Regions from separate parts of the Meiothermus ruber DSM 1279 genome, predicted to be linked through region 2. Evidence: riboswitches for the same ligand, from Rfam matches in the RefSeq annotation. Region 2 holds a riboswitch; the other holds the start of a gene.
The links. Region 2 has a riboswitch for S-adenosylmethionine ahead of cysC (adenylyl-sulfate kinase). Riboswitches for the same ligand answer to the same signal wherever they lie in the genome.
Positions count from the first base shown of each region.

Region 1: linked by a shared signal. The riboswitch ahead of MRUB_RS08660 (O-acetylhomoserine aminocarboxypropyltransferase/cysteine synthase family protein) and the one ahead of cysC (adenylyl-sulfate kinase) in region 2 are both predicted to bind S-adenosylmethionine.

Region 1 covers NC_013946.1:1,756,588-1,764,060, reverse strand. Annotated here, with positions in the region: gene gcvP (aminomethyl-transferring glycine dehydrogenase) at 1-332, shown strand, start outside; gene metX (homoserine O-acetyltransferase MetX) at 566-1,705, opposite strand; gene MRUB_RS08660 (O-acetylhomoserine aminocarboxypropyltransferase/cysteine synthase family protein) at 1,744-3,036, opposite strand; SAM riboswitch class I at 3,284-3,401, opposite strand; gene gatC (Asp-tRNA(Asn)/Glu-tRNA(Gln) amidotransferase subunit GatC) at 3,525-3,812, shown strand; gene serS (serine--tRNA ligase) at 3,841-5,115, shown strand; gene rpoB (DNA-directed RNA polymerase subunit beta) at 5,417-7,473, shown strand, end outside.
Region 2 covers NC_013946.1:838,758-846,230, reverse strand. Annotated here, with positions in the region: gene MRUB_RS04360 (IS982 family transposase) at 1-55, shown strand, start outside; partial or broken gene MRUB_RS16330 (transposase) at 241-558, shown strand; gene MRUB_RS04355 (HD domain-containing protein) at 730-1,368, shown strand; gene MRUB_RS04350 (single-stranded-DNA-specific exonuclease RecJ) at 1,363-3,297, opposite strand; gene MRUB_RS04345 (LapA family protein) at 3,397-3,708, opposite strand; SAM riboswitch class I at 3,846-3,966, shown strand; gene cysC (adenylyl-sulfate kinase) at 3,970-4,611, shown strand; gene MRUB_RS04335 (phosphoadenylyl-sulfate reductase) at 4,608-5,273, shown strand; gene sat (sulfate adenylyltransferase) at 5,284-6,453, shown strand; gene MRUB_RS04325 (sulfite exporter TauE/SafE family protein) at 6,517-7,266, shown strand; gene MRUB_RS04320 (precorrin-2 dehydrogenase/sirohydrochlorin ferrochelatase family protein) at 7,270-7,473, shown strand, end outside.

The sequences.
Region 1 (7,473 bases), 920 kb from region 2:
CCGGAACCCTGATGGTCGAGCCGACCGAGTCGGAGTCGAAGCACGAACTCGATCGCTTTATCAACGCCATGATCGCCATCCGCCAGGAAATCGCCCAGATCGAGCGGGGCGAACTCACCGCCGAGGAAAGCCCCCTGCGCCACGCCCCCCACACCGTGCTGGATCTGGCCGATGAGAACTGGAACCGCAAATACACCCGGGCCCAGGGCTGCTTCCCTGCCGGTCAGTCGGCCATGGATAAGTACTGGAGCCCGGTGAACCGGGTGGATAATGTCTACGGCGATCGCAACATCGTTTGTTCCTGTCCGCCGGTGGAGGAATACGCGTCCTGAGTAGCCCGGCAATCTCCAGCACGGGGTTTTTACGCTGGCTAGGGCAGGCCCGAACAATCCGCTATTGCTTGGGGTGGGTTGCCCCGACCAGTGATCTTTGATGCGTGTTTTGGTGGTATCGCTCACTCTGACAAGGCCAAACGATACCACCGATCTTTACCTTTGCCTGCGTCCGGTGGTACAGGTATGAAGCGTATTCCTTGTGGGCTGGCGTGAGGCCGGAAAACGCGGTGCTACAGGAAGTCGCCCAGAATGCGCTCGACCTGGTCGGTTTCGATTAGAAAGGCATCGTGTCCGTGCGGGCTGTGAATTTCACGGTAGATGCCACCGCTCAGAGCAGCCATCTCGCGAACTTCCTGGGCGGTATAGAGCACATCTGTGTTGATCCCAACAAACAGGCTGGGGATGCGCCTTAGCTGGCGCAGCGCTGCCTCGAGGCCCCCGCGCCCGCGCCCCACATCGTGGGTGTCCATGGCCTCTGAGAGGGTGAGGTAGGCGTTGGCATCGAAGCGCTTGGCAAATTTTTCACCCTGGTAAAGCACATAGCTTTCCCCCCGCTCGGGGTGCTGCTGCCAGCGCAGGCGGAAGGAGTCGGGGGAGCGAAAGGAGAGCATGGCAATGGCCCGGCCGAGCTGGAGCCCCAGGGGTTGCTCGGTGTAATAGCCGCCCTGGTAGCCGGGGTCGGCCAGCACCGCCTCGCGCGAAAGCCGGTTGAAGGCCCGGGCCCAGGGGCTGTGCACCGGCGGTGCGGCCAACACTACCAGTTTGTTCACACGGTCTGGATAGAGCAGGGCGAACTCCAGCGCCACCATGCCCCCCAGGCTGCCGCCCAGCAGGGTCACCTTTTCGATGCCCAGGAAGTCCAGTAGTTTGGCCTGGGCTCGAGCCAGGTCGCGCACGGTGAGCTTGGGAAACTCCGGGCCATACGGGCGCCCGGTCTCGGGATTCTGCGAGAGCGGGCCGGTCGAGCCGTAGCAACTGCCGATGTGGTTGGCGCAGATGACAAAGTACTTCTCGGTATCCAGCATGCGGCCCGGCCCGGCCAGCTCATCCCACCAGCCATCCGGCCCGAAGGCCTGGTCCAATTTGGGCAGGCTGCGCAGGGTTTCCTGGGTGTAGGTACCGGCCAGGTGCGCCGAGCCCGTCCAGGCGTGGAAGACCAGCACCGCGTTGCTGCGCTCGAAGTTGAGCTGGCCGTAGGTCTCGTAGCGCATGCGCAGCTCGGGCAGCACACCGCCGTACTCGAGGCGAAAGCCGCCGGCCACCAGGGCCTGGGCCGGCACCGGCGGTGGTACCCGGCCCCGGCTTTTGGGCGGTTTAATCAGCAGGGCTTCATGGTCGCCCCAGGCCTCTTGAATAAGCAGATCGCTCATTTTATTCGCCCTCGCTACACCGCAAAGCGCCAGGGCGGTTAGACGCCCACCCTCGAGCGCAGGGCCTGCTTGAGGTCGGCTTGGATGTCTTCGATGGCCTCCAGCCCCACGCTAATTCGCACCAACTCGGGGTTGACCCCCGCGCGAACCTGCTCCTCCGGCGATAGCTGGGAGTGGGTGGTGGAGGCGGGGTGGATGGCCAGGGTGCGGGTATCGCCCACATTGGCCAGGTGGGAGACCAGCTCGAGCCGGTTGATGAAGCTCTTGGCGGCCTCGTATCCACCCTTGAGGCCGAAGGTAAGCACCGATCCCGGCCTGCCCTTGAAGTACTTCTGGGCCTTGGCATAACTGGGGTGGTCGTCCAGGCCGGGGTAGTTGACCCAGGCCACCTCGTCCTGCTCACGCAGCCAGTGGGCCAGGGCCAGGGTGTTCTGCACGTGCCGCTCCGAGCGCAGCGAGAGGGTCTCGAGGCCCAGGAGCAGCAAGAAAGCCTCGAAAGGCCCCAGGCACTGCCCCTGGTCGCGCAGGCCGTCCACGCGGGCCTTGATGATGAAGGCCAGGTTGCCCAGGGCCTTGTGCAGCTCGAGGCCGTGGTAGCCGGGCTGGGGCTGGGTAATCAGGGGGTAGCGCCCGTTGTCCCAGTTGAAGTTGCCGCCGTCCACAATCAGGCCAGCGATGGCCGCACCGTGCCCCCCAATCCACTTGGTACCGGAGTGGGTTACCACGTTGGCCCCCCACTCGATGGGGCGGAAGAGATAGCCCCCGTGCCCAAAGGTGTTGTCCACAATCAGGGCGATGCCCCGCTCCTGGGCGGCCTGGGCGATGAGCTCGAAGTCGGGGATGTTGAGGGCCGGGTTGCCCAGCGACTCCAGGTACCAGAAGCGGGTTTTATCGTCGGTCAGGCGGATGAAATCGTCCACGCTCTCGGCGCTGTCGGTAAAACGGCTTTCAATGCCAAGCCGGGGCAGCGTCACTTTGAACTGGTTGATGCTGCCCCCGTAGAGGTTGGGGGTGGACACAAAGTTATCGCCGGCCTGGGCGATGTTGGTGATAGCCAGGAACTGCGCGGCATGGCCCGAGCTGGTGGCCAGGGCCGCCACCCCCCCCTCGAGGGCCGCGATGCGCTTCTCCAGCACATCGGTGGTGGGGTTCATGATGCGGGTATAAATGTTGCCGAACTCCTGCAACCCAAAGAGCCGGGCGGCGTGGTCGGCGTCCTTGAACTGATACGAGGTGGTGGCGTAGATGGGCACCTGACGGGCCCCAGTGGTGGGGTCGGGGCTGTAGCCGGCGTGTAGTTGCAGGGTCTCGAAACGGTGTTTTTGCGACATGCTGCTCTCCTACCACCCAGCGGACGGCGGCCAGGGCCGCCTGTTCCGATGGGAAATGATCCGCGTGGGATTTGGGGCGCTATCTTGGTAGGAGTTTTGCTATAGCAAAACCCCCTACCAGACGTTCTTTTATGACTGGAAGGGGGTACGGCTTCGACATCCCGCTGCGCCACTTTGTGTGCGCTCCCTTCTCTTATCTTTCCCAACTGCCAGGCTATGCCTAGCCTTGAACATCGTGTGCCTACAACGTTCAGCAGTCGGGCCGGAATTAGCACCTTGCAAAAAGCCATCTGGTGATGAGCAGAGGCTTTTTGTGGGTTGCTGCGACTTCGCAGGGCCGATCCCTCCATCGCTCTGGATAAAAGAACTTGATTGATTGTGGCCGCGCCCCAGCGCGGATAGATGTGAGTCTAGATAGACAACCCTGTGATGTCAAGCCCAGCCCTCGAGCTGTACCCTCCAGCCTTGTGGACGTTAGAATGGCACGCATGGAGATTACGCCGGAACTGGTGAAACATCTGAGCAGGCTTTCGCGGCTTGCTCTTACACCGGAGGAAGAGGCCAGGCTCGAGGGCGAGCTGCGCTCGATCGTGGGCTTTTTTGAAAAATTGAATGAGCTGAACACCGAGGGCCTGCCCGAGATGGCCCGGCCGGTGGAGATCACCAACCGCCTGCGGGCCGATCAGGTTCGCCCCTCGCTCGCACAGGAACAAGCCCTGTCGGTGGCTATAGAAGCGCACGAGGGCCAATTTAAGGTGCCCAGGGTTATAGAATAGCCGATGCGTTTGCACCCTTGGACTTTTTATGCTAGACATCAAATTCATCCGTGAGAACCCCGAAGCCGTTCGTCAGGCCATAGAAAAAAAAGGTCTTACCCTCGAGCTCGACAAACTGCTCGAACTCGACCAGGAGGTGCAGACCCTCAAGCGCACCATTGAAAAAATACAGGCCGAACGCAACGCCAACGCCAAGGCAGCGGCCAGGGCTAAGCCGGAAGAGCGGGCCGCCATGATCGAGCGGGGCAAAGAGATTGGCCGCCAGCTGGCCGAGCTCGAGCCCCAGTTGCGCACCCTCGAGGCCCAGCTCAAGCAGCTCCTCTACCTGACCCCCACCCTTCCCTGGGAAGGCGCCCCGGTGGGCCCGGACGACTCTTTTAACGTCGAGACGCGGGTGCACGGCAATCCGCGCACCTTCCTGTTTGAACCGCTGGATCACGTGGCCCTGATGGAAAAGAACGGCTGGGGTGATTTTGAGCGTGCCGCTAAGGTCTCCGGCTCACGTTCTTACATCCTTAAGGGCGATCTGATGGTCTACGAGCAGGCCCTGCTGCGGTTTGCCCTCGACCGGATGATCCAGGCCGGCTTCACGCCGATGAGCGTGCCCAGCCTGACCAAAGAGGAGGCGCTTTATGCCCACGGACAGTTTCCTGCTGCCCGCGACCAGGTCTACGCGGTGGATGGGGGGGAGGTCTACCTGGCGGGTACCGCCGAGGTGCTGCTGAACTACCTGCACGCTGGGGAAATCCTCGCGGAGACAGAACTTCCTAAGACCTACTGTGCGCTCTCGCCCTGTTTTCGCAGCGAGGCCGGCTCCGCCGGAAGGGATGTGCGGGGCCTGATGCGCGTTCACCAGTTCAATAAGGTGGAGCAGTACGTGCTGTGTAAAGCCGATTTGGACGAATCGAATCGCTGGTTTGAGACCATGCTTTCAATCTCCGAGGGCATTCTGCAGGCCCTCGAGCTGCCCTACCGGGTGATCGAGGTATCCACAGGGGATATGGGACTGGGCAAATACCGCCAGGTAGACCTCGAGACCTGGGTGCCCAGTGAAAACCGCTACCGCGAGACCCATTCCTGCTCGGCTTTGCTCGACTGGCAGGCCCGGCGGGCCGGCCTGCGTTACCGCGACGAGCGCGGCAAAATACACTACGCCTACACGCTCAATAACACCGCCCTGGCCACCCCCAGGATTTTAGTGATGCTGCTGGAAAACCACCAGAACGAGGATGGCACCGTGAATGTTCCCAGGGCTGTGCAGCCCTATTTCGGCAAGGAGAAGCTCGAGCCCTCGGCGTTGTAGGCAGGTCAATCTGCGGGGCGGTTCTCCTCAAACACCTCATGCTGTGTTACAATCCTGGCTATAGAGCCGAATGGTGGGGTGCGTGTATTGTGCCTTTACGTGTAGTTGTGCTACACTAACGTTTGTGTTTTGTGGCCTGCACCTCGAGTGTGACCCACAAACAGCGTAAGAGCCAGCCGCCGCAGGGAGTATTCGCCTGCGGAAGAACCCTGTTAGCTTACGAAAACCCCCAGCGACCCCAAGCAAGCCGTAGCTGCACCGCCTGCGTGCAGCCAGAGCCCATGGGTTAAGAGGTGTTTTGATGAAGATAGAGCGGTACGGCAAGATTAACGAAGTCATTCCCCTTCCACCCCTCACCGAGATTCAGGTTGATTCGTTTACCAAAGCCTTACAGGCCAACGTACCCCCCTCCAAGCGGGAAAACATCGGCCTGCAAGCGGCCTTTAAGGAGACCTTCCCGATCGAGGAGGGTGAGAAGGGGCGGGGGCTGGTGCTGGATTTTCTCGAGTACCGCCTGGGCGAACCCCCCTTCGACCAGGACGAGTGCCGGGAAAAAGACCTCACCTACCAGGCGCCGTTGTACGCAAAGCTGCTGCTGGTGCACAAGGACACCGGTCTGCTCAAAGAAGATGAAGTCTTTCTGGGCGACCTGCCCCTCATGACCCAGGACGGCTCGTTCATCGTGAATGGGGCCGACCGGGTTATCGTTTCGCAGATCCACCGCTCGCCGGGGGTGTACTTCACCGCCGACCAGACGCGCCCGGGCAGGTTCGTTGCCTCGGTGATTCCCCTGCCCAAGCGCGGCCCCTGGATTGACCTCGAGTTCGAGCAGTCCGGGGTGGTGGTGATGAAGGTCAACAAGAAGAAATTCCCCCTGGCCCTGCTGCTGCGGGTGCTGGGCTTTACCGCCGAGACCCTCAGCAAGGAGCTGGCCGATTACCCCGACCTGCTACCAGGCCTGCTGGAAGCCCAGTTCCGTGGAACCAAGGCCCTCGAGATGGGGGTGGATGAGGCCCTCCTCAAGCTTTTCACCGAGCTGCGCCCCGGCGACCCACCCAAACGCGACAAGGCCATTACCTACCTGCACTCGCTCTTGTCTGACCCGCGCCGCTATGACCTGGGCGAAGCCGGAAAGTATAAAGCCCAACAGAAGCTGGGTATTCAGCTTTCGGGGCGGATGCTAATTCGCTTTGAAAACGGCGAGTTCAAGGACGAGGCCCTATTGCCGGTGCTCAAGTACCTGTTCGCCTTGCAAAGCGGGGAGCCCGGCTACGAGGCCGACGACATCGACCACCTGGGCAACCGCCGCATTCGCACAGTGGGCGAGCTGCTGGCCGACCAGTTCCGGGTGGGGCTTTCGCGCCTGGCTCGAGGGGTGCGCGAGCGTATGCTGCTGGGTTCCCCCGAAAGCGCCACCCCGGCCAAGCTGGTCAACAACCGCCCACTGGTGGCAGCCATCCGCGAGTTTTTTGGCCGCAGCCAGCTCAGCCAGTTCAAAGACCAGACCAACCCCCTCTCGGAGCTGCGCCACAAGCGCCGCATCTCCGCCCTGGGGCCGGGCGGCCTGACCCGCGAGCGGGCCGGCTTTGACGTGCGCGACGTGCACCGCACCCACTACGGCCGCATCTGCCCCATCGAAACCCCCGAAGGTGCCAACATCGGTCTGATCTCCTCGCTGGCCTCCTTTGGCCGCATCAACGACCTGGGCTTTATCCTCACCCCGTACCGCAAGGTGATCAACGGGCGGGTCACCGACCAGGTTGACTTCATGACCGCTACCGAAGAGGACCGCTACGCCATTGCCCAGGCCAACACGCCCCTCAAGCCCGACGGCCACTTCGATACCCAGCAGGTGGTGGTGCGCAAGAAGGGCGAGCCAATGGTCATGCGTCCGGAGGAAGTGGAATACATGGATGTTTCACCCAAGCAGATTTTCTCGGTGAACACCAACCTGATTCCTTTCCTCGAGCACGACGACGCCAACCGCGCCCTGATGGGTTCCAACATGCAGGCCCAGGCGGTGCCGCTGCTACGCGCGCAAAGCCCGGTGGTGATGACCGGGGTGGAGGAGCGGGTGGTGCGCGACTCCCTTACCTCGCTGTATTCCCCTGTGGATGGGGTGGTGGAGTACGTGGACGGTTCCAAAATCCTGGTCAGGGGTGAAGACAAGGGCCTCTATGAGTTCAATCTGCGCCGCTTTGTCCGTTCGAACCAGGGCACGGCCCTCGACCAGCGACCTCGAGTCTCCAAAGGCCAGAAAGTGCGCAAGGGCGATCTGCTGGCCGACGGCCCGGCCTCCGAAGAGGGCTACCTGGCCTTGGGGCAAAACATCCTGCTAGCCATCATGCCTTTTGATGG
Region 2 (7,473 bases):
GGTGTGGGGCTTCATCTTTGCCCACAACTTCAGGCGGCTGGCTAGTATTTTGTAGGTGGCAACTTGGGTTAAAAATACCTTCGTGTGCTACTTGACTCACCCCTGGGGGATGTGAAAAAAGAGGGGGTGCTATGGAACCCCACCGCGAGCACCCCCTTATCTTGACGCAGAAACCCTCCCGGTGGCGGGTAGATGACGAGCTCAAAGCCCTGCAAGCTCAGGGTACCCGCCCAGAAGGGACAAAACGCTCAGACCCTCCTCACCTATCTCGCCCTGAGGCTCGTGGGCGGATCTAAAACCCATCCCCCTGGCCCAGGGTCACCGCATCCACAGCCTGGCCCTGCTAGGGAATCGGGGGTGCCGGGGGTGAAGACGCCGCCCTATCGTTTGCGGGGGGGAATGGATGGGTAGAGTGCGGAAGCGGATAGAATGGTGCGGCTTCACCGTATAGAGGCCCGGTCGTTTGCGGGTTTCCTGGCGCAGGTGAGCCTGATTCTGCTGGTGCACAACCTCATTCGGAGTCATCTGCTGCTCAGGATGGCAGGGGTGGAGGTGTGAGTATCAGGTAGCACACGCAGGAATAAATCCACCCACCCCGACTGACGGGCCTCCCGCTTATAGGCATTTCGATCGGCTTGAATCCTTCACCTCTGACCGGGCCTGGCGGTAAAGGATTCCAGGCCGTTCATTCGTGCTATGCTGCATTTTGTTGGCTCGTCGGAAGACAGCATGAGGCGTGAATTTCAGCTATCGAACGGGGGCCGCCAGCGGCTGATAGGTCGCTGGAATGCCCTGTGCAGCTCGCTTGGGCTTGATCCCGACCAGCATTTTTCCGTACTGGACGACCTGCTCATCCGGTATACCGAGCCCCAGCGGTACTACCACAACCTGGCCCACCTCGACGCCCTGCTAGCACTCCTGCCAGCCCAGCCGCACCTCGAGCTTGCGGTCTGGTTCCACGACGCGGTCTACGACCCCACCCGCACCGATAACGAGCCGCAAAGCGCCCGCCTGGCCGAACAAAGCCTCCAGCGCCTGGGGGTGGCCCCAGCGCTCATCCAGCGGGTGGTGGGCCTTATTCTTGCCACACAGCACCACCGCTCAGACGACCTCGAGACCGCGCTTTTTTTGGATGCAGATCTTGCCATCCTGGGGGCCGAGGCCCGAACCTATCGGGCCTATGCTCGAGCCATTCGGCTGGAGTACGCCTGGCTGCCAGAGGCCCTGTTCAAAGAGCGGCGGGCTATGGTGATTCGCCAGTTTCTCTCGCGTGAGCGCATCTATCAGACCGCGGGGTTTGCCGGGCTGGAGCAGCCCGCCCGCAACAACCTGCAAGGTGAGCTGGCAGCGCTGGTTCGGCCCTCATAAAGCCTGCCAGTAACGCTCGAGGCTCTCCGCCAACTGCGCCGCCAGCCCCAGGCGGTAGGCTGTAGCCACCCGGCGGCCCAGCGCCTGCACCAGCGGATCGGGCGCGGCCTCCAGAGCCCGCAGGGCCTTCTCCGAAAGGGCGATGTAAACCCGCCGGGGGTGGGCCGGCTGGGTCGGCAGGCTGAACCAGTACTCGGCCTCTTCGGGCTTCACCACTAAGGCCCCCCGCTCGATAAACCAGCCGGCCCCCTCGGGGTGCACATACACCCTGGCGGCCTGGGCAATGGCCTGGCGCACCGCCTCGGCCAATGGCAGTGGAATAGCCCACCCCGATGGCGGGGCGGCCGTTAGTGGCCGGTAGGCCTGGGCCCTCAGCTCGATGCTCTGTTCGCCGTTCCAGCGGTTCAGCGCCAGCCCCGCGGCCAGCTCGAGGGCCTCGGGCAGGCGCTCGCCGTTGTCGCGCCACTTTACAACCCGAACCCCGTTCAAACGGAACGATAGGTGCTTGCCCTCGCCCATGGTGCGCACATATTCCGGCCTGCCTTGGGTATAAAACAACGGTTCGGGGTTGCCCTCACCCAGGGGTTCTAGCAATTGTAAGGCTCGGTGCAGCTCGTCTAAGTCTTCCCCATCCAGCCATCCGTCCAGCACAATCTCGGGTTCTGGCACCGGGAACTGCGCTGCATAGCGGTGGATGGCCTCGGTAAAGGCCGGGATCTGGCTTTCTCGAATGGCAAACCCCGCCGCTTGGGCGTGGCCCCCAAAGCGCTCGAGGTAGGCCCTGGCGGACTGCAAAGCCCCCACCGCGCTGATACCGGGTGTGGAGCGCACCGACCCCTTGCCCTCGGCGATGATAAACACCGGCTTGTAGTAGCGCTCGAGCACCCGGCTGGCCACAATGCCCATCACCCCAGGGTGCCCTTCGGCATCGTGGATGACCAACGCCGGATGGGTGGGGTCAAGGGTGGGCCAGATGCGTTCCAGCATGGCCTCTTCGATGCGCTGCCGCTGCACATTGAGCTGGGTTAGGCGCTCCGCCAGGACACCGGCTTGCAAAACATCCTGAGTGGTGAGGAGTTCCAGGGCGATCCCGGCCTGCCCCAGCCTCGAGGCCGCATTAATGCGGGGCGCGATGCGAAAGGCAATCTCGCTGGCGCTGAATTCCTGGCAGTGTTCCGCTGCCAGTACTTTGAGGCCCAGGTTGGCGGAGTCGCGCAGGCGGCGCAACCCCTCCTGAACCAGGGCCCGATTAAAGCCCTGCAAAGGGGCCACGTCGGCCACCGTACCAATTGCGGCCAGGTCGGCGTACTCTAAGGGTGGATCCCGGCCCAGCAGTTCGTACACCTGCCACAGCAGCAAGAAGGCCACCCCCGAACCGGTGGGGTGCGCCTGGCCTTGCAGCCCGGGCGAGAGGGCCGGGTGCACCACCAGGCCCGGCGGCGGCGCAGCGCCCGGCGAATGGTGATCGGTGACCAGCACCGAGACCCCATTCTCGACCAGCGCGCGCAGCTCGGCATGGTTGGTGATACCGCAGTCTACCGTGATGAACAGGTCGCAGGCCTCGAGGTGCTCCGGCACCCGATCCATCAGCACCCCGTAGCCCTCCTCCAGGCGGTGGGGGATAAAGGCATGGATCTCGGCGCCCAGCCTCTCCAAACCGTTCAGCAGCAGCGCCGTGCCGGTCAAGCCGTCGGCGTCGTAATCGCCGTGAACCCGGATGCGCTCGCGTTTTTCCAAAGCTTCAATGATGCGCAAAGCCGCCTGCTTGAGGCCATCGATGGGAAGGCATACCAGGGGGGGCTCGAGGTCTTCTTTTCGCCGAAACCCCCGGTTCCAGAAGACCGCCGCCGCCAGCGGGGGTATACCCAGTTGCTCAATTAATGGTCGAAGTTCGGCCACATGGGGCCATTCACGGAGTCTCCACTTCATCCAGATCTCCACCACACCCGATCCACCCGGCGCCCCCAGGTTACAGGCAGGATGGGCCTCTGTCTCTTCCCATCGGGGGGGCTTGCTGGCTGCTTCTACTCAAGCTGTCCGATCCGGGATGACCGGGGTTTCTTCGGGGTGTTGTTTTTTGAGGGCCTCGAGCTCACCCCTGGCCTGGCGCAATTCCAGGTTGCGCTGGCGCAAGACGGCCTGGGCCCTTATCCAGCCGGTCAAGACGTATAGGCCCATCACCACCAGACCCAGCCCAAAAGCCCCCACCCACAACAGGCTCAGGTGAACCAGGCCCCAGGGCGTGCCGATCATCAACCCAGGCTGCAGCGCATACAGAACCCAGGCCACCGCGGCTACCCCCAGCACCACCGCGAAGGCCAGCGCACTCAGAACTTTCATACTTAGAAGTCTACCGCAGTTCTGAGTGAGAAAAGCGCCCAGGCTTGCGCAGACCATCGCTCGGTTAGTTTACAAAAGTTGTAACTTATGCTAGCCTACCCTTCACCAGGCGGCCGTGCCTGGTATCAAGGCTCTAGGCCTTATCCAGAGCAGCGGACAGGGCAACTGCCCGACGGGAACGGCCCGATGAAGCTGCGGCAACCTGCCAAAGGCAAGGTGCCAATTCCGGCCCGGCCTCTGCGCCGGGAAAGATAAGGGGGTTTGAATATCTTGGAAAAGTCGAGCACCATCTCCTCAATCCACACAGGTTATTCCGCTCCAGCCAGCAGCAAGATATCCAAAGGGCAGCGCCGCCAACCATCCCTTTCGCCAGGGGTTGTAATCTGGTTCACCGGTCTTTCCGGCGCCGGTAAAACCACCCTGGCCCGGGCCCTCGAGGTGCTCCTGTACGAAGCCGGATACCCGGTGGAGCATCTCGATGGCGATGCGGTGCGGGAGCACTTATCGAAAGGCCTGGGTTTTAGCCGGGAAGACCGCGACACCAACATCCGCCGCATCGGCTATGTGGCCAACCTGCTGGCTAAACATGGGGTTCTGGTGCTGGTAAGCGCCATCAGCCCCTACCGTTCCACCCGTGAAGCCGTGCTGGCCGAAGCCCCCAGAAAGCTCGAGGTCTACGTGGACGCCCCCCTGAAGGTGCTGATTCAAAGGGACGTGAAGGGCCTGTACGCCCGGGCCCTGCGCGGTGAAATACCGCACTTTACCGGAATTTCAGACCCGTACGAGCCCCCTTTGAACCCCGACCTGCACCTGCGCACCGATCAGATGAGCCTGCAGGAGTGCCTCAGCCGCCTGCTGGCGGCCCTGGCCCCTTTTGGCGTTGAGGAGGTACCCAAACGGTGATCCCTGAACACTGGAACCCCCAAACCCCGCCCCTCGAGGTCATCCAGTGGGCCCTGGAGCATTACCCCGACCTTATCATCACCAGCGCCTTCAACCTCAATGGGGTGGTGCTGCTCGAGCTGGCCGCACAGGCCGGCTATACCGGTGAGGTGGTGTTTGTAGACACCGGCTATCATTTCCCGGAGACCCTCGAGACCCGCGACCGTCTGTCGGCCCGTTATACGCAGATGCGCTTTGTAACCCTCAGCGCTGGGCTCCCGCCCGACCCCTGGGGACAGGAGCGCTTCCGCAGCGACCCCGACGGCTGCTGCAACGCGCGCAAAGTAGCCCCCCTACGCGCCTATCTCTCACAAAAGAATCCTTCGGCGCTGCTAAACGCCCGCAGCCGGGATCAGGCCTCCACCCGCCAAGGGCTGGATTTTCTCGAGCCCGGCCAGCGGTTGCGCATCAATCCGCTGGCCTACTGGCATCGCGCCCAGCTCGAGGCCTTTGCTCAAAAGCACCAACTTTTCGTTAACCCTCTGTACTGGTCGGGGTTTCTCAGCATCGGCTGCTGGCCCTGCACCCGCGCCGTGCGCCCCGGTGAGGAGGCCCGGGCTGGTCGCTGGTCAGGCCGGGGCAAAACCGAGTGCGGCCTGTGGCAGGGTGAACAAGCCTTGTAGGAGTTTTTTTATGGCTGAAAAACTTACAAATGTTGTAAACTTACCATCACCACACGGCGGAACGCTGGTTGAGCGCATACTGCAGGCCGACCCTCGAGAATACGAGCACCTCCCAGCCCTCGAGCTGGACGCACAGGGCTACGCTGACCTCGAGCTGATCGCCACCGGGGTCTACTCGCCCCTGCAAGGGTTCATGGGGGAGGCCGATTACCAACGCGTGCTGGAGGAAATGCGGCTGTCCAACGGCCTGCCCTGGAGCATTCCCATCACCCTGGCAGTCTCGCGCTCGCAAGCCGCCCTGTACCGCCAGCGTGTGCGCCTGGTCTGGCATGGGAGAACGGTAGGCTTGCTCGAGGTAGAAGAGCGGTATCAACCCGACAAAAGACAGGAGGCCCTGGCGATCTACCGCACCGCCGACCCCGCCCACCCCGGGGTGGCCGCCCTGCTGGCTCGAGGCGAGGTGTACCTGGCCGGGGGCGTGTATTTGTTACACCTGGATCGGGGGCCGTTTCCCGAGCACCACCACACCCCCCGGGAGACCCGGCAAATTTTTGCGCAACGGGGCTGGAAAACGGTGGTCGCTTTTCAAACCCGCAACCCCATCCACCGGGCCCACGAATACCTGCACAAAGTAGCCCTGGAGCAGCTCGACGGGCTGTTCCTCAACCCCCTGGTCGGCGCCACCAAGTCCGACGACATCCCGGCTTCTGTGCGCATGCAGGCTTATAAGGTGCTCCTGGAACATTACTACCCCAAAGAGCGGGTTCTGCTGGGGGTCTATCCTGCCGCCATGCGTTACGCGGGGCCCCGTGAAGCCGTTTTACACGCCATCAGCCGGAAAAACTACGGCTGTACCCATTTCATTGTGGGCCGCGACCATGCGGGCGTCGGCCAGTACTACGGCCCGTATGAAGCCCAGGAAATTTTCTCGGCCTTCGAGCCCGAGGAAATCGGCATACAAATAGTCAAGTTTGAGCATTCTTTCTACTGCCAGGCCTGCCACGCCATCGTCACGCCCCGCACCTGCCCCCACGACAGCAAACACCACCTGGTGCTCTCCGGCACCCGCGTGCGCGAGCTGCTACGCGCAGGGGCGCCTTTACCCGCCGAGTTCACCCGACCTGAGGTGGCCGCGGTGTTGCGTTCCGCCTATCAGGCCGAGGCCTTAGAACGTCGCTAGGGCTCTGAGGAGACACCCGGCTTCTCAGGTATCCGGGCAGCTACCAGGCTGGAGGTAAGTTGGATGCTCGAGGTTGTCATAGGCTTCATCATCGCCCTGTGCATCGGCCTGACTGGGGTCGGCGGGGGCACCCTCACCACCCCGCTGCTGATCCTGGCGCTGGGGGTTCCACCCGAAGTCGCTGTTGGCACAGCCCTGCTTTTCTCTATGCTGGCAAAGATTCCCGCTGGGTGGGTTTACTGGCAAAAGCAAGGGGTTAATTGGCAAGCCCTGCGCCTGTTGTTAGCTGGCGGTATTCCGGCCGCTGTAGCCGGCAGCCTGCTGCTACACTCCTTCAAGGTGCATAAAGAGGCGGTGCTGGCCGGCATAGGTCTGATTATTTTGTCGGTAGCGGTCATCAACCTGGCGATCACCCTTAGAAAGCTATCTCCCCGACCCCTAGCCCCCCAGTGGATTGTGGTCGTCGCCGCCTTCATTGGTCTGGAGGTGGGTTTTTCCTCGGCAGGGGCCGGGGCTCTGGGCACTTTACTGCTGATGAGCGGAACCCGCCTGGCCCCCAGGGAAATAGTGGGTACAGATCTCTGGTTTGGCCTTGGGCTATCTGCTTTGGCCGGTGGGCTGCACGCAGCGCTGGGTCAGACCGACTGGCTACTGCTAACCAAGCTGGCCTGCGGCGGTTGGATCGGCTCCTTGCTGGGGGCCTGGCTGGGCCAGCGGGTCAACCAGCGGCCTTTCCGCATAGGGCTTTTGCTCTGGCTTATGCTGATCGGTTCACACCTGATTCTACGAGGCATACCCGCCCTGGCGAGGTGAGATGTGTATCCAGTAATGCTCAATCTGCAAGGCAAAAAAGTGCTCTTCATCGGGGGTGGCCTGGAGACTGCCAGCAAGGTGCAAAAACTCCTGGAACAGGGGGCCTGGGTTCGGCTGGTCTCTCCCCTGTACCACCCCGAGCTAGCCCAGGCCCTCCATCAAGGGCTGCTCGAGTGGCAGCAGCGCAGCTACACCTACGGGGATCTG